Regions from separate parts of the Microbacterium sp. YJN-G genome, predicted to be linked through region 3. Evidence: predicted binding sites of a transcription regulator. Region 3 holds the regulator's gene; each other region holds the start of a gene.
The links. The regulator HrcA, encoded in region 3, represses chaperone genes, less so after heat shock. The targets are predictions, from matches to a motif close to TTNGCACTCGNNNNNNNCGAGTGCNAA.
Positions count from the first base shown of each region.

Region 1 (6,631 bases), 1.1 Mb from region 3:
CAGGTGGCGACAACCGCTGGGATGCTGAGGCTCTCGAAGCACCCAGCGCAGCTGGATCCGACAACAGCTGGGATGCTGAGCCTGTCGAAGCACCCAGCGCAGCTGAATCTGCCAACAGCTGGGTTGCTGAGGCTCTCGAAGCACCCAGCGCCCCCAAGCGTGCGCCCTGGGGCCCTTCGACAGGCTCAGGGACCCAAGGTGAGACGGGCCCTTCGAGAGCCTCAGGGCCCCAAGCCGACCGCCCCCGCCGGCTCCACGCCCGCTGGGTGCTGCCTCTCGTCGCCGTCCTCGCCGTGTTCGTCGGCCTCGGCGCCGGCTGGCTGGCGTTCGAACGAGACGCCATCCTGCCCGGGATGACCGCCGAGCAGCAGGAGACGCTGACGGGTCTCGAGGCGTCGGGAACCCTCGATCCCGGTTCGGTGCGACTGCTCGGATCGAAGCACGGGGCCGACGTCTGGGAGGCGACGCGCGACGAGGGCGCGTTGACCTGCCTCGTCCTGACGAAGACCCCCGCGCAGCAGTCGCACGCGTGCGACGAGTGGCGCGACGACGGCGCGGGACTCGGCGTCCAGACCAGTCTGAGCTTCGAGGAGGACGGCGAGCAGTTCATGGTCTGGGCCGTGCTCGTCGAGAACATCGACGGCGAGCGCGTCGCCATCATTCAGCGCCAGAGCTCGGACGAGACCTGGGACTGGCGGTCGCAGTACACCGAGAGCGAGCTGGCCGTCGTCGACCAACTCGAGGCAGGCGGATTCGACGGCGAATGGCTGCAGCTCGTCGGCTACGACGGCGAACAGCCCATCTGGGTGCATCAGGCCGAGCGCGGCTGCGTGCTCGTGGTGCAGAACGACGGCACCATCGCCCAGGAGTGCAGCGAGGCGATCCTCGACATCGACCAGACCATCGACCTGGCTCTGCCCGGCGTCACCTACAGCGTCCGCAACACCGCCAACCGCGGCATGACGCTGACGATCGTCCGCACCCCCGGGATCGACGCGGTGCGCTGCGACACCGAGACCGGAACGTGCGAGTCGATCGACGATAAGACCGGCGAAGTGGAGTGAACCGGGCCGGCCGGCTCAGGCCCGGTCGGCGAGGATCGCGATGCGGCCGGCCGCGGTGCGGGTGAGGATGAGCGTGGCCTCCTGAGAGCCTTTCAATGACAGCTTCTTCCGGAAAGCCGCCGGGTCGATGTCCATGCCGCGCTTCTTGATCTCCAGGCGTCCGATGTCGTGAGCCCGCAGGGCGGTGCTGATCGTCTTCGCGTGCGCGGGCATCGTCTCGCGCACCCGGAACGACTGCACGAACGGGCTCGTCACCGCGGCATCCCCGGTGAGGTAGGCGATCTGCTCGTCGAGCATGCCTGCATCCAGCATCCGTCCCGCATCGCCGATCAGCCGCGCGCGGATCACCGCGCCGTCGGGCTCGTGAAGGAAGGCGCCGAGAGGGCGGACCGGCACGTCTTCGGCATCCGCCGGAGCGGTCAGCTCGTGCGTCTGGCCGCCGTGCACGACGAGGGCGGCCCGGCGCACGCCCTCGCGGGCGAGCGCGCCGCTCCACAGCACGAGCTCGACGACGCTGCCGTCGGCGCTCACCCACTGCGCCTCGACGTCGTCGGGGATGAGGTCGCGGTCCAGTCCCGGGCCGAGCTTGATACCCGCCGGATGCCGCCGCGCGACCTCGAAACACCAGTCCAGCGACGGAGACCAGTCGGATGCCGTCAGCCGGCGGGTCTCGCTGTGCCCCGCCGTGCGCCGCGCCGGATCCAGCCACACTGCCTGCGCCTGGGTCCCCGAGCGCGGCTGGGTCCCTGAGGCTCTCGAAGGGTCCTCGTTCTCTGCTTCGCCGGGTGCTTCGAGAGCCTCAGCAACCCAGCCAGTGTTGCGTGCTTCGCTCCCCACGCCCCACTCCACCGGCCGCTTCGCGTCCGCCGGAGCCTCCGAGGCGCGTGGGCCCGACTCAGCAACCCAGCTGGCCGGGAGGTTGTCCTCGGCGAAACCCTGACGCACGGCGACGTCGTCGCCGAAGGGTGCGAGGTTGTACGCCGCGATGCCAGCGGTGACGGCATCGGCATCCACCGCGGTGACCTCGAGACCCGCGGCGGCGAACGCCAGGCTGTCGCCGCCGATCCCGCAGCCCAGGTCCGAGACCGCGGTGATCCCGGACCGCCGCATCCGCACGGCGTGCAGCGTCGCGATGTTCAGCCGGGTGGCCTGTTCGAGGCCCGCCCGGGTGAACAGCATCCGATCGGCGAATTCGCCGAACTTGGCACGCGCCTTCACCCGCAGATGCGCCTGGCCGACGACGGCCGAGACGAGGTCGGGGGAGTGCCCGGCCGCCCGCAGCCGTGACACCGCGCGGGCGACGTCGGCCGAGGTCTCGACGGAGCCGGTCTCGTCGAGCAGGGTCAGGCCCTCGCGCGTGAGCAGGGCGGTCAACTCGGACATCTCCACCACCCCAGCCTATGGGCCGCACTTCACCTTCGCGGGGCCCATCTGGCCGCCTCCCCGCGCAGGAGGCCGCCACTCGGGACCCGCGAAGCATGGGGAACGGCGACGATGGCTGGCACTCGCATTGCATGAGTGCCAGCGCTCCGCTTAGACTGGCATTAGCACCCTCGGTGTGAGAGTGCTAACAGTCTTCTGATCTCAGTCACGAAAGAAGAGGTACACCGTGTCGGTTTCCATCAAGCCGCTCGAGGACCGCATCGTCATCCAGCAGGTCGAGGCAGAGCAGACCACCGCAAGTGGTCTGGTCATCCCCGACACCGCCAAGGAGAAGCCCCAGGAGGGCCAGGTCGTGGCTGTGGGCCCCGGCCGCATCGACGACAACGGCAACCGCGTTCCGCTCGACGTCGCCGTGGGCGACCGCGTGCTCTACAGCAAGTACGGCGGCACCGAGGTCAAGTTCGGCGCCGACGAGTACCTCGTGCTCTCGGCCCGCGACGTCCTCGCGGTCGTCGTCCGCTGACACCTCTGAACCCGGATCGGGTTCACGAAAGGGCCCGGATGCCTCGGCATCCGGGCCCTTCGTCGTCCCGTCGACCCGCCGCGCTCGGTCCGCGCACCGCGCCGCGGCCACTAGGCTGACTCGGTGACCACGAAGACCGCAGGCGTCGCCGCCACCGTCGGCGCCTACCTGCTGTGGGGCGTGCTGCCGCTGTACTTCCTCGCCCTCGTGCCCACCGGCCCCTGGGAGGTCGTGGCCTGGCGGGTGCTGCTGTCGTTCGTCTTCTGTCTCATCCTGCTCACGGTGATGCGCGGCTGGGGCGCTCTCGGCGTGATCGTCCGGCAGCCGCGGCTGCTGGGCTGGACTGCCGTGGCCGGCGTGCTCATCTACGTCAACTGGCAGGTGTTCCTCATCGGCACGCTGACCGGCCACGTCATCGAGACGAGCCTCGGATACTTCATCAACCCGATCTTCACGGTCGTGCTCGGCGTGCTCGTGCTGCGCGAGCGCATCAGCCGGCTGCAGTTGGTCGCGATCGGCATCGCCGCGATCGCCGTGATCGTCATCATCGTCGCGTACGGGCAGTTCCCGTGGATCGCCCTGTCGCTCACCGCCTCGTTCGGCATCTACGGCCTGGTGAAGAAGCGCATCGGCGCGGCGGTGGATGCCGTTAGCGGACTCACGCTGGAATCCTTCTGGCTCATCCCGATCGCCGTGGTCACGCTGATCGTCGTCGCGCAGACCGACGCCGCCGGCATCACCTTCGGCGCAGTGTCGGTACCGCACACCCTGCTGGTCGCCGGCGCCGGCATCGCCACAGCGGTGCCGCTGCTGCTGTTCGCCGCCGGGACGCGGCGCATCGACCTGAGCCTGGTCGGCATGTTCCAGTTCATCACCCCGGTGATGCAGTTCCTCGTCGGCTGGGCGCTGCTGCGCGAGCCGATGCCCGCCGAGCGGTGGATCGGATTCGCCCTCGTCTGGTGCGCGATCATCGTCTTCGTCGTGGATCTGCTGACCAGCCGCAGGCGCGGTCGGCGTGGGATGCCGTCCGAGCTGGTGTGACACCGGATCGTTAGGCGACCGAGACACGCAGGATGCCCCCGGAAGCATCCGAGCCAATAGGGTAAGAGGCACCCGAAGGTGGTTATCCACGTTCAGTTACGCAAGGGAGCAACATGAACGCATTGAAGGGCTCGCGACCCGCGAGAATCTTCGCCGGTCTGGCGCTGGTCAGCGCCTCCGCACTCGTCGTCGCAGGCTGCAGCAGCACACCTGCTGAGGAGCCGAGCGACGGCGGCAACGACAAGCCTGCCGCCGACCTCACCCTCAAGCTCGGATCGCTGCTGCCGCAGACCGGTTCGCTGGCCTTCCTCGGCCCCCCCATGCAATCCGGCGTCGGACTCGCGGTGCAGGAGATCAACGAGGCCGAGGCGGGCATCACCGTCGAGATGAACTCTCAGGACGAGGGCGACAGCGACACCAAGGCATACGAGACCTCGATCACGACGCTGCAGAACTCGGGCGTCTCGGGCATCGTCGGTGCCGCGGCATCCGGTGTGTCGAAGATCATCCTCGACGGCAACGTCGCCAAGGGGATCATCACCATCTCGCCGTCGAACACGTCGCCTGACTTCACCAAGCTCGCCGAGGACGGCGTCACGAAGGGCCTGTACTTCCGCACCGCCCCGAGCGACCTGCTGCAGGGCGAGGTGCTCGGAAACCTCATCTCCGAGGACGGGCACAAGACGCTGGGCATCATCTTCCAGAACGACCCGTACGGCACCGGTCTGCGTGACGCGATCCAGGCGACCTTCGAGGGCGCCGGCGGCACCGTCGTCGCCACCGCGGGCTTCAACGTCGGTGACGCGCAGTTCGACGCACAGGTCGAGACCATCAAGGCCGAGAACCCCGACGCCGTCGCGATCGTCTCGTTCGACCAGTTCAAGACCATCGCGCCGCTGCTGGTGAACGCCGGCATCACGGCCGACAAGTTCTACATGGTCGACGGCAACGTCTCCGACTACGGCACCGAGATCCCGGTCTCGCTCGAGGGCGCCCAGGGCACCCGCCCCGGTCCCGCGCTCGCGGACGACTTCACCGACCGTCTGCAGGAGTACTGGACCGGTCAGGGCAACGCCGAGGTGAAGGACTTCACGTACGCGGCTGAGGCCTACGACGCGGTCGTCCTGATGGCGCTCGCCTCGCTGGCGTCGGGCTCGACCGACGGCGCCGACATGGCCGAGAAGATGCAGGAGGTCTCGGGCGGATCCGGCGACGGCGAGGCCTGCACGAGCTTCGCCGACTGCGCGAAGATCATCAACGACGGCGGCACGGCCGACTACAACGGCTACTCCGGCGACGTGACCTTCAACGAGTTCGGCGACCCGCAGGGCGCCGCGATCGGTGTCTACCAGTACGACGCCGAGAACCACTACAAGCGCACCCAGTGATCGCGTAGAAAGGGCTCCGGATGCCACAGCATCCGGAGCCCTTTCGCCTACCCGTCGGCGGCCCCGCCGCCGCCGTGCGCCGTCGCCGTACCTACGCCGCTGTACCTCCGCCGAAACCCCTCGTGCATGCCGAGACCCCTCGTGATTCACGCGAATCACGAGGGGTCTCGGCAGTGGTGAGGGGTTTCGGCGATAGTGCTGCCGGACACAGGAGAGGGGCGGATGCCGTCGGCATCCGCCCCTCTCTTCCCGCGTCAGGCGGCGTCCTGGCCCAGCGTTCCCAGGTACAGGCCGATGACCTTCGGGTCCTCGAGCAGCTCGCGGCCGGTGCCCTCGTAGGCATCGCGGCCCTGGTCGAGCACGTAGCCGCGGTCGCAGATCTGCAGGCACCGGCGGGCGTTCTGCTCGACCATGATGGTCGTCACGCCCGCCTTGTTGATGTCGGAGACGCGGATGAACGCGTCATCCTGACGCACCGGCGACAGGCCGGCCGAGGGCTCGTCGAGCAGCAGTACCGACGGATCCATCATGAGCGCCCGCGACATCGCGACCATCTGGCGCTCACCGCCCGACAGCGAGCCCGCGCGCTGCTTGAGGCGCTTGCCCAGCTCGGCGAAGATGCCGGTGACGAACTCAAGCCGCTCCTCGTACGCCTTCGGCTTCTGGTACAGGCCCATCTGCAGGTTCTCCTCGATGGTGAGCGAGGGGAACACGTTGTTGGTCTGCGGCACAAAGCCCACACCGCGCTGCACGAGCTTGTCGGCCTTGAGCCCGACGATGCTCTCGCCGTTGACGGTGATGTCGCCCTGGCGCACCTGCACGAGCCCGAAGATCGCCTTGAGCAGGGTCGACTTGCCGGCGCCGTTGGGGCCGATGATGCCGATCAGCTCGCCCTTGCGCGCGACGAGATGGGCGCCGTTGAGGATGTTCACGCCCGGCAGGTAGCCGGCGTGCACGTCGGTCAGCTCGACGACCACCTCGCCCTTGGGCGTGGGTTCCGTCGGCATCCCGGTGCTCTGTGCGTCGGTCATGGCCTGTCCTCCTCGTCGAGCTCGGCTTCCGCCTCGGCGTCGATCTTCTCCCGGATGCGGGTCGCATGCGTCTCGGACATGACCGGGATGCGGCCGGTGACCGCGCCCAGGTCGACGTCCTGGTGGGCGCCGAGGTAGGCGTCCACGACGGCCGGGTCCTCCATGACCGTCCCGGGCGGGCCCTCGGCGACCACCCGGCCC
Region 1 covers NZ_CP060402.1:755,819-762,449, forward strand. The annotation lists gene H7694_RS03550 (hypothetical protein) at 1-1,064, shown strand, start outside; gene H7694_RS03555 (class I SAM-dependent methyltransferase) at 1,080-2,453, opposite strand; gene groES (co-chaperone GroES) at 2,674-2,970, shown strand; gene rarD (EamA family transporter RarD) at 3,094-4,011, shown strand; gene H7694_RS03570 (ABC transporter substrate-binding protein) at 4,125-5,399, shown strand; gene H7694_RS03575 (ABC transporter ATP-binding protein) at 5,654-6,406, opposite strand; gene H7694_RS03580 (ABC transporter ATP-binding protein) at 6,427-6,631, opposite strand, start outside.
Region 1: a site for HrcA is predicted at 2,563-2,589, ahead of groES (co-chaperone GroES). Genes of this name have one in related genera too.

Region 2 (6,631 bases), 550 kb from region 3:
GCGGAGACGCAGTGCGGAGACGCAGAACGCCCCCTGCCGAAGCAGGGGGCGTTCTGTCTGAGACGTCTCAGACTCCGGATCTCTTCAGATCAGAAGTCCATGCCGCCCGACGGGTCAGCCGGCATGGCCGGAGCCTTCTCGGGCTTGTCGGCGACGACGGCCTCGGTGGTAAGGAACAGGCCGGCGATCGATGCCGCGTTCTGCAGCGCCGAGCGGGTGACCTTGGCCGGGTCGATGATGCCCTGGGCGAACATGTCGCCGTACTCACCGGTGGCGGCGTTCAGGCCCTGGCCCGAGGGGAGCTCGGCGACCTTGTGCGCGACCACACCGGCCTCGAGACCGGCGTTGATGGCGATCTGCTTCAGCGGAGCCTCGATGGCGACGCGGACGATGTTCGCACCGGTGGCCTCGTCACCCTCGAGCTCGAGCGTGTCGAGAACCTTGGCCGACTGCAGCAGCGCGACGCCACCACCGGGGACGATGCCCTCCTCGACGGCCGCCTTCGCGTTGCGGACGGCGTCCTCGATGCGGTGCTTGCGCTCCTTGAGCTCGACCTCGGTGGCCGCACCCGCCTTGATGACGGCGACGCCGCCGGCGAGCTTGGCGAGGCGCTCCTGCAGCTTCTCGCGGTCGTAGTCGCTGTCGGTGTTCTCGATCTCGCGACGGATCTGGGTCACGCGACCCTCGATGGCGGACTGCTCGCCCGCGCCCTCGACGATCGTGGTCTCGTCCTTGGTGACGATGACCTTGCGAGCACGGCCGAGCAGGTCGAGGGTGGTGTTCTCGAGCTTGAGGCCGACCTCCTCGGTGATGACCTGGCCGCCGGTGAGGATCGCGATGTCCTGCAGCTGCGCCTTGCGACGGTCACCGAAGCCCGGAGCCTTGACGGCGACGGACTTGAAGATGCCGCGGATCTTGTTCAGCACGAGCGTCGCGAGAGCCTCGCCCTCGACGTCCTCGGCGATGATGACGAGCTCCTTGCCGTCCTGGATCACCTTGTCGACGACCGGCAGCAGGTCCTTGATGTTGCCGATCTTCTGGTTGGCGATGAGGATGTACGGGTCCTCGAAGACAGCCTCCTGGCGCTCTGGGTCCGTGACGAAGTACGGGTTCAGGTAGCCCTTGTCGAAGCGCATGCCCTCGGTGAGCTCGAGCTCGGTACCGAAGGTCTGCGACTCCTCGACGGTGACGACACCCTCCTTGCCCACCTTGTCGATGGCCTCGGCGATGAGCGCACCGATCTCGGTGTCGGCCGCGGAGATGGACGCGGTGGCGGCGATCTGCTCCTTGGAGTCGATCTCCTTCGCGCTGGCGAGCAGGTCCTCGGTGATGGCCGCGACGGCCTTCTCGATGCCGCGCTTGAGCGAGATGGGGTCGGCGCCGGCTGCGACGTTGCGCAGACCCTCGCGGACCAGTGCCTGGGCGAGGACGGTCGCCGTGGTGGTTCCGTCACCGGCGACGTCGTCGGTCTTCTTGGCGACCTCCTTGACGAGCTCCGCACCGATCTTCTCGTACGGGTCGTCGAGCTCGATCTCCTTGGCGATCGACACGCCGTCGTTCGTGATGGTGGGGGCGCCCCACTTCTTCTCGAGCACGACGTTGCGACCACGCGGGCCGAGGGTCACCTTGACGGCGTCGGCCAGGATGTTCAGGCCGCGCTCGAGGCCGCGACGGGCCTCCTCATCGAAAGCGATGATCTTTGCCATGAGTCTTTCGTCCCTCCCGGACGTAGGCGATGGGGTTTAGCACTCAGAGTGATCGAGTGCTAACACACAGTCTGGCACTCGACCCATGAGAGTGCAAGCCGCGCGAATGCGGTGTTCGCCCAGCGCGGATCAGCCCGCGGGGGTCTCCTCGCCGGCCCCAGGCGACGTGCTCGCGCCGTTCACGCGGTCCATGCCGATCACGACGGTCAGCTGCGGCAGCTCGGTATCGTTCAGCGCCGCATAGTGGTCGCTCTGCTCGGCCTTCACGCCGCCGAGGATCTCGGCGACGCCGAGCGCGGCTGACTCGTCGGCCTCGTCCACGTAGAACACTGTGGTCTCGTCGAACTCGGTCGTCGAGCCCTCACTGCCGAACACGGCATCCGGCTGCCAGCCCTGCGCGATCAGCGTCTCGCGGACGGACGCCACCTGACCCGCCTCGGTCGTGGCGTTCAGGATCAGCACCCGGTAGGACGTGTCGACCTCGGCGACGACCCCGGGCGCCGGCTGACCGGCCGGGTCGGCCGAAGGGAACAGGTCGATGCGGCCCATGAGCACGAGCGAGACGAAGATGCCGATGACGATGAGCACCACCGCCACGGCCGCCGACCACAGCAGGGTGATCGGTCCGTTGATCCCCGGCTGCTCGGCGCGGTGCGCGCCGACACGGCCGGTGGTGCGGGGGACGTCGTCGAATCGGTCGTGCGGGGCCTTTGACACCATCCGATGGTAACGGGCGCGGTCCGGGAATCTGCCCGGAGCGATGCCGGATGCCGTCAGCCGACGAATCCGCGCATGCGCGTCTGCCGCTGCCGGCCGCGCGCATCGCGCAGCCTGCGCAGCCGGCGCACGAGCAGCGGGTCGAACTCCAGCGCCTCCTCGGTGTCGATCAGACGCCCGAGCAGCTGGTAGTACCGAGCCGGGCTCATGCCCAGCTGCGCGCGGATCGTCTCCTCCTTCATGCCGCTGTGCCGCGGCCAGGCCGCTTCCAGCGTCAGGATCGCGCGGTCGCGATCGGAGAGGTCACCGAGCATGGCATCAGGCTACGCGGCGCCGGGCCCGCCGCCCGCACGCCACTCCCACCAGCGGCCCAGCGGATCGGCATCCGCCATCACCTCGCCGTCGAGCGCGACCGCGAAGCCGGCGAAGTCAGCCGGGTCGACCGGCGGTGTCCAGCCGTCGTGCAGCGCCGGCGGGTCGATCGTGATCCAGCGTGCGCCGGTGTCGCGGATGCCGCCGATGAGCGACTCACGCGCGGGCCGCGGCAGGTAGACGAGCATGCCAGGGGTGGTGATCACGAGCGTCGCCCCCGCGGGCGCCACGGCGACGGCCTCGCCCAGGCGCTCCTCGGCATCGCCCGCGATCAGCAGCGGCGGCTCCGCGGCGACGATGCCGGCCGCGGCGGCGATGCGGACCGCCCGTTCGGCCTCCCCCGGCCAGATCAGCGCGTCCATCCACGCGCGATCCGCGGGGCGGCGCACATCCACCGGCGCCAGGTCGATGCCGGCGCGCCAGACGACCTCGGGTGTGCGCAGGGCGGGCAGCGGGCCGCGCACCACGCTGGTGAGGACGACCGGCGAGGCGCCGTCCGCCGGGTCCAGGCGGGTCCTCTCGCGGCCGTCCTCGTCGACGAGGCGGTACGAGAACCGGTCGGGATAAAGGCAGAGTCCGGCCGCCGCGCCCAGCTCGAGCAGCGCGACCGGCCCCTCGATCCCGCTGAGCGCAGGAAGCAGCGCCGACAGGCGCAGCGGCTCGTTGGTCTGCACGGTGCGGCGCTCGCACTCGGCGACGACCTCGTCGGCGTGCGCGACCACGAAATCGCGCCACGCTCCGTATGCGGAGGCGACGGGAGCGCCGAGCAGCCGGGTGACGGCGAAGACGAGGGGCGGATGCCGATGCTGCGGCGTGATCCGCTGCAGCACCGCCCGCACTTCGTCGTCGTCGGCGACGCCTGTCGCCCAGGCCTCGTACACCGCGCTGCGGCCGGGGGCCTCTTCGCGGGCGAACCGTTCGTAGCGCTCGCGCACGGCATCCGTCATGCCTCCATTCTCACCGGCCCGAACGCCCCTCCGGCGCGAGAGAATGGAGGCATGTCGTACAAGGTGAACAAGACGGATGACCAGTGGCGCGCAGAGCTCGGCGATGAGCAGTACGCGGTGCTGCGCACGGCGGCGACCGAGCGTGCCTGGACCGGTGAGCTGCTGGATGAGAAGCGCGACGGACTGTACCGCTGCGGCGCCTGCGGCGAAGAGCTGTTCCGCAGCGGCACGAAGTTCGACTCGGGATGCGGCTGGCCGAGCTTCTACGAGTCGGTGCGCCCCGAGGCGGTCGAGCTCATCGAGGACCGCAGCCTGGGCATGGTCCGCACCGAGGTGCGCTGCGCCGCGTGCGGCTCGCACCTGGGTCACGTCTTCCCCGACGGGTTCGGCACGCCCACCGGCGACCGCTACTGCATGAACTCGCTCGCGCTGACCTTCGCCCCAGAGGAGTCGTGAGCGCACTCGAGGCCGTGCTGCGGCGCACCTCCTGGTCGAAGGTCACCGACGAAGCCCCGACGCACGAGCAGCTGCTGCCGCTGGTGGAGGCCGCCGGCCGGGTGGCAGACCACTCGTCGCTGCGTCCGTGGCGGCTGATCGAGCTGCGCGGCGACGATCGTCTGGCTCTCGGGGCGGCGATCGCGGAGGCAACCGGCGACGACAAGCCGTCGTCCAAGCCGCTGCGGGCCTCACTGCTCATCGCGGTGGTCGCCTCTTACCGGCGCAGCGAGAAGGTGCCGCGCTGGGAGCAGGAGGCCGTCGCCTCGGGCGTCGCCCACATGCTGAGCCTGCTGCTCGACGAGGCGGGATGGGGCGTGATCTGGCGCACCGGCGGATACACGCGGTCGGATGCCGTCGCCCGGGCGCACGGGCTGACGCAGGACGAGGCGCTGCTGGGCTGGCTGTACGTGGGCGGCAAGCCCGCGGGCAAGGACGCGGGGCGCCGCAAGCCGGTGGACGCCGCCGGACTGCTCACCCGGATGCCGTCGAGTGCCGGCGAGCTGCCCGGCGAGCCCGGCGATGAGAAGGCCGCGGGCGAGGGCGCCGTCCGGAGCAAGAAGGCCGACAAGAAGGCGAGGAAAGCCGCGAAGAAAGCGGAGAGGGACGCGAAGAAGGCGCGGAAGGCTGCGAACAAGGCGCGGAAGGACGCGAAGCGGGAGCAGCGCGAACGGGGCTGATCAGCGCCGCCGCCGTGGCAGGGCGACGAAGACGGATGCCACGGCGACGGCGAACATCGCGGTCAGCTGCCACAGTGCCGGACGCCCGGCCGTGGGCCAGAGCAGATCGATGACGATCGAAGCGCTGAGCTGGCCGAGCACGCTGCCCAGTCCCATCAGCAGCACCCCGGTGTGCGCGACCAGGAACGCGCCGAGCATGATGTAGGCGAAGCCGAGCAGGCCGCCGGCGTACAGCCACGGCTCGGAGGGCAGCGCCTGCGGCATCCCGCGCATTGCCACGCTGATGGCCGCGGCGACGACTAGCACGACGGTGCCGGCGAGGAAGCTCACCAGCGTCGCCGTCATCGGCGATGAGACCTTGCGGGCCAGCCGGCCGTTGGCGCCGGCCTGCCAGGCGATGCCCGCACCGGCGAAGAAGGGCAGCAGGAGCAGCCACAGCGGTGCGTCGCGCAGCACGTCGCCGCTCAGCGAGATGCCCACCGCGGCGAGCGCGAGCGCTCCCCCGGCCACCCGGCCCATCGTCACCGCGACGACGCCGGAGGGACCGAAGCCGATGCGGTCGAGCACGAGACCGTGCACGGTCTGCCCTGCCACGACGCCGACCGTGAACAGCGAGACGCCCAGCACACCCGCGACGACCCCCTGGGTGGTCACCGTGAGGGCGCCGCAGGTGCCGCCGAGCAGCATCCAGAAAGGGATGGTGCGGTTCCGGATGCCGCTGACCAGCCGGCTCATCGCGGCCCGCGTGGCCGGGAGTGCGGGCGCGAGTACGACGAGGAAGACCAGCCCGGCGAGGAACGAGAGGAGCCCCGCGATGATGCCGTCGTCCACACGGACGCCGAGAACGCCGTTGATGCGCGCCTGCACCGCGGTCATCACGCCGATCGAGATGGCGCCGCCGAGGGCGAGCCAGGTCGGGAGCGGGCGGGATTCGGTCACCGGGCAACGCTACCTTGTGCCTGCCGCGATGTCGGTGGCCACGACTAACCTGCGAGCATGTGCGCGAGCTACGGACTCGATCCCCGCTTCACGGAAGCGGAACTGCTGGCGGAGGCCGACGAGGCGGTGCTCGAGGGCCTGCGGTCGTGGGCCGAGACCAATGCCGGCGAGACGCTGCGACCGACCGGCCGCAACCTGAGGAATCTCAATCCGCTCGTCACCGCGGCCGATGGGCCGCCCGAGCTGCTGCAGGCCTGGTGGGGATTCCTGATCGACGGGCAGCCGGCGCGCTTCCCTTCCATCAATACCCGCTCCGAGCGGCTGCAGGATCGTCCCGGCGGCCTGCGCACCCGGGCGATCGTCCCGACCACGGGCTGGTTCGAGATGCAGAAGCCCGAACGCGTCTGGCACCGATTCGGACTCGGCTCCGGTGTGCTGTTCGGGATGGCGGCGGTGACGCAGCGTGGCCGCACACCCGACGGCGAATGGACCACCTGCTACTCGATCGTGATGCGGCCGGCTCCCGAGCATCTCGCCCACCTGCACGACCGCGTGCCCGTGCTGGTGCCGCCCACCTTCGCCGCGGACTGGCTCACCGGCGAACCCTCGCGCGAGCTCATGGACGAAGCGCTGATCGCCGCGGCATCCCTCGACTCCCGCGTCGCCGCAGAGCCGAAGGCGGATGACAAGGGCGACGGGATGCTCTTCTGACGCACGACATGCGTGCATCTGCAGAGCCGACTGCGGGACTCGAACCCGCGACCGCCTGTTTACA
Region 2 covers NZ_CP060402.1:2,427,483-2,434,113, forward strand. The annotation lists gene groL (chaperonin GroEL) at 90-1,706, opposite strand; gene H7694_RS11645 (LytR C-terminal domain-containing protein) at 1,836-2,423, opposite strand; gene H7694_RS11650 (DUF3263 domain-containing protein) at 2,480-2,737, opposite strand; gene H7694_RS11655 (DUF2332 domain-containing protein) at 2,747-3,742, opposite strand; gene msrB (peptide-methionine (R)-S-oxide reductase MsrB) at 3,794-4,198, shown strand; gene H7694_RS11665 (nitroreductase family protein) at 4,195-4,917, shown strand; gene H7694_RS11670 (DMT family transporter) at 4,918-5,856, opposite strand; gene H7694_RS11675 (SOS response-associated peptidase family protein) at 5,914-6,567, shown strand; tRNA gene H7694_RS11680 (tRNA-Thr) at 6,592-6,631, opposite strand, start outside.
Region 2: a site for HrcA is predicted at 1,743-1,769, ahead of groL (chaperonin GroEL). Genes of this name have one in related genera too.

Region 3 (6,631 bases):
GAGCGAGCCGGGCAGGAAGCCGAGCCGCTCCCCCGCCTCGACAGCCGGCCGGGTCAGGATGATGCGCTGCACCTCTTTGCGCTGCAGCGCCTGCACGGCCTTGGCCATCGCGAGATAGGTCTTGCCTGTTCCCGCAGGGCCGATACCGAAGACGATCGTGTTCTGCTCGATCGCGTCGACGTACTCCTTCTGCCCGAGGGTCTTGGGGCGGATGACGCGGCCGCGGGTGGAGAGGATCGCCTCGCCGAGCACCTCGCTGGGGCGGGGCCCGTCGTCGCGGCGCAGCATCTTCGCCGAGTGCTCGACATCGCTGGGCAGCAGGTCGTGGCCCGAGCGGGTCATCTCGAGCAGCTCTTCGACGAGCTTCATGGCCGCCTCGACGTCGGCATCCGAACCGCCGAGGTTGATCTCGTTGCCGCGGACCAGCACCTGCACCCGGGGGTGCTGCTTCTCGAGCATGCGCAGCAGCCGGTCCTGCGGGCCGAGCAGCTGCACCATGGCGACCCCGTCGGCGTAGATGCGCTCGGTGCGTTCAGGCTGAGCGGGGAACTGCGGGGCGGGTGCGTCAGAAGCCAACGAGCTTGCCCTCCTCGATGTCGGCGAGCACGTGCGCGTGCACGTGGAAGACGGACTGTCCGGCGCTGGGGCCGTTGTTGAAGATCAGACGATACTCCCCGTTGGAGTGCTCGGCGGCGATCTCCTTGGCCATCGCGACCATCTCGGCCATCAGGCCCGGGTCACCGGCGGCGAGCTCGGTGACGTCGCGGTACTGCTCGGTGACCGGGATGATCAGCACGTGCACGGGTGCCTGCGGGTTGATGTCGCGGATGGCGAAGACCCGCTCGGTCCGGGCGACGAAGTCGCCCGGGATCTCGCCGTTCAGGATCCGGGTGAAGATCGAGGGTTCGGTCATGCGTTCAGTCTACTGAGCGGATGCCGCGCCCGGCCGGGCACGGTCTTCCATCGTCCGGGTACGGCTCACCAGCGCCCGATGGCTCCGGACAGCACGGCGATCGCCGCGGGACCGGCGGTCGAGGTGCGCAGCACGGTGTCGCCCAGGCGCACGCGCTCGGCTCCGGCCTCCTCGAGCCTCTCCAGCTCCTCGGAGGCGATGCCGCCCTCGGGTCCGACGACCAGCACGATGTCACGTCCGTCGGAGCGGATGCCGGTCAGTCGGGTCTCGGTCCACGGGTCGAGCACGAGCATCCTGGCATCCTCGGCCCGCTTCGCGAGCTGGGCGGTGGACTCCACCGGCGCGACGGAGGGCACCCACGCGCGGTGCGCCTGCTTGGCGGCCTCGCGGACGATGCTCGCCCACCGCTCGCGCCCCTTGGCGGCCTTGGGGCCGTCCCAGCGCGAGACGCTGCGCGCCGCCTGCCAGGGGACGATCTCGTCGGCGCCCAGTTCGCAGGCCGCCTGGATGGCGAGCTCGTCGCGGTCACCCTTCGCGAGGGCCTGCACGAGCACGATCCGCGAGGACGGACGCTCCTGCACGCTGCGGGCGCCGATGCGCACGGTCACCCGCGACGCCGACACATCCTCGACGGCGCCCTCCAGCCAGGTGCCGGTGCCGTCGCCGAGGGTGATGGTCTCTCCCAGCCGCACCCGCCTGACGGTCGAGGCGTGCTTGGCCTCGGTGCCGGTGAGGGCGATGACGTCGCCGACCGCGGCATCCGTGCAGTCGGGGACGATGAAGTGCAGCGCCATGTCGGATCCGATCGTCGAGAGGGCGGTCAGTGGCTGCGGAACCGGTCGCGCAGCTTCGAGAACAGCCCCTGCTGGAACTGCGCGAGCTGCGGCGCCGGAGCCTTCGCCTTCTTGGCGAATTCCTCGATGAGCTTGCGCTGCGCCGAGTCGAGGCGGGTGGGGGTGACCACCTGCACGCCCACGCGCAGATCCCCACGCTGGCTGCCGCGCAGCGGCGTCACGCCGCGACCGGCGATGGTGAGCACGTCGCCGGACTGCACGCCGGCGCGCAGCTCGAGGTCGACCGTGCCGTCGAGCCCGTCGATGGTGGTGGTCGCGCCGAGGATGGCATCCGTCATCGACACCTCCAGCGTCGCGAGCAGATCGTCGCCCTCACGGCTGAACACCGGGTGGGGCGCGACCGTGACCTCGACGTAGAGGTCGCCGTTCGGGCCGCCCGCGCGGCCGACGGCGCCGGAGCCGGGCAGCTGCAGGCGCAGGCCGGTCTCGACGCCCGCGGGGATGTCGAGCGACACCGTGCGCCGGGTGCGCACGCGACCCTGGCCGGCGCATCCGCCGCAGGGGTAGGCGATGGTCGTGCCGAAGCCCTCGCACGAGCCGCACGGCTGGGTGGTGATGACGTTGCCGAGAAGGCTGCGCACCTGACGCTGCACGTGGCCGGTGCCGCCGCAGACGTCGCACGTCACCGGCGAAGTGCCCGGCTGGCAGCAGCTGCCCTGACAGGTCTCGCAGAGCACGGCCGTGTCGACCTCGATGTCGCGGTGCACGCCGAAGACGACGTCGCCGAGCTCGAGGCCGACCCGCACGAGGGCATCCTCGCCGCGCTCCCGCCGCGACCGCGGGCGCGCCGTCCGCCCTCCGCCGCCCGCACCGAAGAAGGTCTCGAAGATGTCGCCGAAGCCCCCGAAGCCGCCGAAGCCGCCGTTCTCGTCGCCGCCCATGTCGTAGCGGCGCCGCGAGTCCTCGTCGCTGAGCACGTCGTATGCGTGCGTCACCAGCTTGAACCGCTCGGCGGCATCCTCCCCCGGGTTCACATCGGGGTGCAGCTGCCGCGCGAGCTTGCGGTAGGCCTTCTTGATCTCGTCCTGGGAGGCGTCGCGGGACACCCCGAGGACCTCATAATGATCCGCCACGTTCACCTTTCTGCGTGTGTGTGCGTGCGTCTTCGACGGAGCGCGTCAGTGGGCGCTGCCGTCCTCCTCGAGCATCCGCGACAGGTAGCGGGCCACGGCGCGGGCCGCGGCGAGGTTGCTCGGATAGTCCATGCGCGTGGGACCCATCACGCCCACGCGCGCCATGCCGCCGGGGGCGGCGTAGTTGCTGGCCACGATCGACGCCTCGCCGAGGCCGAACGGGGCGTTCTCGGTGCCGATGCTCGTCGCGAGGCCGTGCTCGTCGGTGACCATCTCACTCATCAGCCGCAGCAGCGTGACCTGCTCCTCGATGGCCTCCAGCAGCGGATGGATGCTGCCGCGGAAGTCGTGCTCGCGACGCGCGAGCGTCGCCGCTCCCGCCATCACCAGCCGCTCCTGGCGGAACTCGGCGAGTTCCTCGGAGATCACGGCGGCGAGGGTGTCCAGCGCCGGCTGCAGGCGCATCGCTGCGGCATCCGCACCGCCCAGGGTGAGGATGCGCTCGGTCGCCTCGCTCACCGCGCGGCCGGTGATCAGCGCCGAGATCCGTGCGCGCATGACCGCCACGTCGGCCTCGTCGATGTCCAGCGGCAGCGGTGCGATGCGCTGCGACACACCACCCGCGTCGGTCACCATCACCACCAGCACGCGGTTCGGGGAGAGCGCGACCAGTTCGATGTGGGTGATGCTGGCGCGCGCGAACGACGGGTACTGTGCCAGGGCCACCTGCCCGGTGAGCTGCGTGAGCACGCGCACGGTGCGGGCCATGAGGTCGTCGAGATCGGAGGGATCGGCGAGGAACGATTCGATCGCACTGCGCTGCGGACCCGACAGCGGCCGCAGCTGGGCGAGATGGTTCACGAACACCCGGTAGCCCTTGTCCGTGGGCACGCGACCGGATGAGGTGTGCGGCGCGGCGATCAGCTCTTCGTCCTCGAGCTGCGCCATGTCGTTGCGGATGGTCGCCGCCGACACCCCGAAGGCGTGCCGCTCGACGATCGACTTGCTGCCGACGGGCTCGTGGGTGGCGACATAGTCCTGCACGATCGCACGGAGAACCTCGAGTCCTCGTTCCGTGACCATGTCGCTCCCTTCTGGCACTCCCCCGGTCTGAGTGCCAATTCTACCCCGGGACCCAGGTCAGTCGGTGAGGGCGCGGACGACCGCGTCGGCGAGCAGCCGGCCGCGCAGGGTGAGGCGCACCCGGCGGTCGCGCAGCGCGGATGCCGCATCGACGAGCCCGTCCGAGATGAGCTCGGCGACGCGATCACGACGGGTCGGCTCGATGTCGGCGATCGGCAGTCCCTCGGCAAGACGACTCTGCAGCAGCACCCGCTCGAGGGTGCGCGCCTGAGCATCCGGGCGCTCGCGGCCCGCGGCCGGCGACTCCCCCGACGCCAGGCGCTGCGCGTACGCGGCGGGATGCTTCACGTTCCACCACCGCAGGCCCGCGACATGACTGTGCGCACCGGGACCGAACCCCCACCAGTCCGAACCGCGCCAGTACGCCAGGTTGTGCCGTGAGCGGTTGCGGTCCTCGCGCGCCCAGTTGCTCACCTCGTACCAGGCGAACCCGGCCTCGGCCAGCCGCCGGTCGGCGGTCTCGTACATGTCGGCCTGCAGGTCGTCGTCCGGGGTCGGAACCTCGCCGCGGCGGATCTGCCTGGCCAGCTTCGTGCCGTCCTCGATGATGAGCGCGTAGGCCGAGATGTGGTCGGGCTGCAGCCCGATCGCCTCGTCCAGCGATCGCTCCCAGTCCGCCGGCGACTCGCCCGGCGCGCCGTAGATGAGGTCGACGCTGACGTCGAGCCCGGCCTCCCGCGCCGCGCGGACGGCCGTGGCGACGTTCTCGGGGCGGTGCGTGCGATCCAGCGCCGCCAGCACGTGCGGCACGGCCGACTGCATCCCGATCGAGAGGCGGGTCACCCCCGCCTCCCTCAGCGTGTCGACAACCGCCGGCGTCACGGTGTCGGGGTTCGCCTCGACGGTCACCTCGGCGCCGTCACGGATGCCGAAGGCGTCGGATGCCGCGTGCAGCATCCGCGCCAGGTCACCAGGCGGCAGCAGCGTCGGCGTGCCGCCGCCGAAGAAGACCGTGTCGAGCGGGCGCACGGCATCCGCCTCGCCGAGCACCTCACGGGCCAGGGCGATCTCTCGGATCAGCGTGTCGGCGTACTCGTCCTGCCGCGCGCCGCGCAGCTCACTGGACGTATAGGTGTTGAAGTCGCAGTACCCGCACCGCACCCGGCAGAACGGCACGTGCAGATACGCCGACAGCGGCATCGACGCATCGACATCGAGATCCTGGGGCAGCCGGCCGTCGGGCGGCGCCGGATCCCCCACGGGAAGCGGTCCTGCCATCAGATGGGCGTGGTGTACAGCGGCGAGATCGCCCGCAGGTAGCGCGCGAACAGCTCACGGCGACGGCGACGCACCATGCCGGGCAGGCGGTAGAGCAGCGAGACGGGTGCGTCGAAGGCACGCACGGTGAACCAGACCTCGTCGGTGTCGTCACGCCAGTCGATGTCGAACGACTCCTCGCCGCTGACCACCGATCCGCGGACGGTGCCCAGCACGAAGCCGATCCGGCGGCGCTCCTCGGTGACCGAGATGACGCGCAGCTCGGCATCCGCGCGCATCCCGTTGACGCGCCCGCGCAGCTTCAGGGTCATCCCCGGCGCGACGTACGGCGTGCCCTCGGAGTCGAAGCGCTGCTCGACCTGGCTGCGGTTCGGGGCGATGGGAGCGCCCTCGGCGTCGAAGCTGACACCCGTGTACGCGGTGCCAGATTCGGGCCGCACGTCCGAGAGCTCGAGCCCGGCGGCGCGCTGCGCCGTCCACGACAGCAGTGCCTCGCCGGCGGAGCGGAACCGCTCCTCGCCGCTGCCGATGCGCCAGGTCTCCTCGGCCGGGATGCTGTGCTCCGGCGGATACTGCATGAGATCCGGGGCGTGCGTCGCCCCGACCGCGGCATAGTCGACCGTGCCTTCTCGGAATGTCCCGCGACGCATGTGCACAACCCTACGTGACGCGCCTGGACGGCGCCCTGATGCCCTCCGCCGTTTCGCGAAAGGGCCCGACCGGTCCTGCGGACCGCCTACTTCTTGGTCTCGACGTCACCCGACAGGGCGGCGATGAACGCCTCCTGGGGCACCTCGACGCGGCCGACCATCTTCATCCGCTTCTTGCCCTCCTTCTGCTTCTCGAGCAGCTTGCGCTTGCGGCTGATGTCACCGCCGTAGCACTTGGCGAGCACGTCCTTGCGGATCGCGCGGATGGTCTCGCGGGCGATGATGCGCGCGCCGATGGCGGCCTGGATGGGCACCTCGAACTGCTGGCGAGGGATGAGCTTGCGCAGCCGCTCGGCCATCATCGTGCCGTAGGCGTAGGCCTTCTCGCGGTGCACGATCGAGCTGAACGCGTCGACCTTGTCGCCCTGCAGCAGGATGTCGACCTTCACCAGGTCGGCCTCCTGCTGACCCGAGGGCTCGTAGTCCAGCGAGGCGTAGCCCTGGGTCTTGGACTTGAGCTGGTCGAAGAAGTCGAAGACGATCTCGCCGAGCGGCATGTTGTAGCGCAGTTCGACGCGCTCCTCGGAGAAGTACTCCATGCCCAGCAGCGAGCCGCGCCGCGACTGGCACAGCTCCATCACGGTGCCGACGTAGTCCTTCGGCAGCAGGATGGCGGCCTTGACCATGGGCTCGGACACCGAGGCGACGCGGCCGTCGGGATACTCGCTGGGGTTGGTGACGATGACCTTCTCGCCGTTGTCGGTGGTGACCTCGTAGATC
Region 3 covers NZ_CP060402.1:1,880,451-1,887,081, forward strand. The annotation lists gene H7694_RS09040 (PhoH family protein) at 1-498, opposite strand, end outside; gene H7694_RS09045 (HIT domain-containing protein) at 566-913, opposite strand; gene H7694_RS09050 (16S rRNA (uracil(1498)-N(3))-methyltransferase) at 979-1,707, opposite strand; gene dnaJ (molecular chaperone DnaJ) at 1,734-2,840, opposite strand; gene hrcA (heat-inducible transcriptional repressor HrcA) at 2,886-3,923, opposite strand; gene hemW (radical SAM family heme chaperone HemW) at 3,981-5,201, opposite strand; gene H7694_RS09070 (DUF1990 family protein) at 5,201-5,851, opposite strand; gene lepA (translation elongation factor 4) at 5,938-6,631, opposite strand, start outside.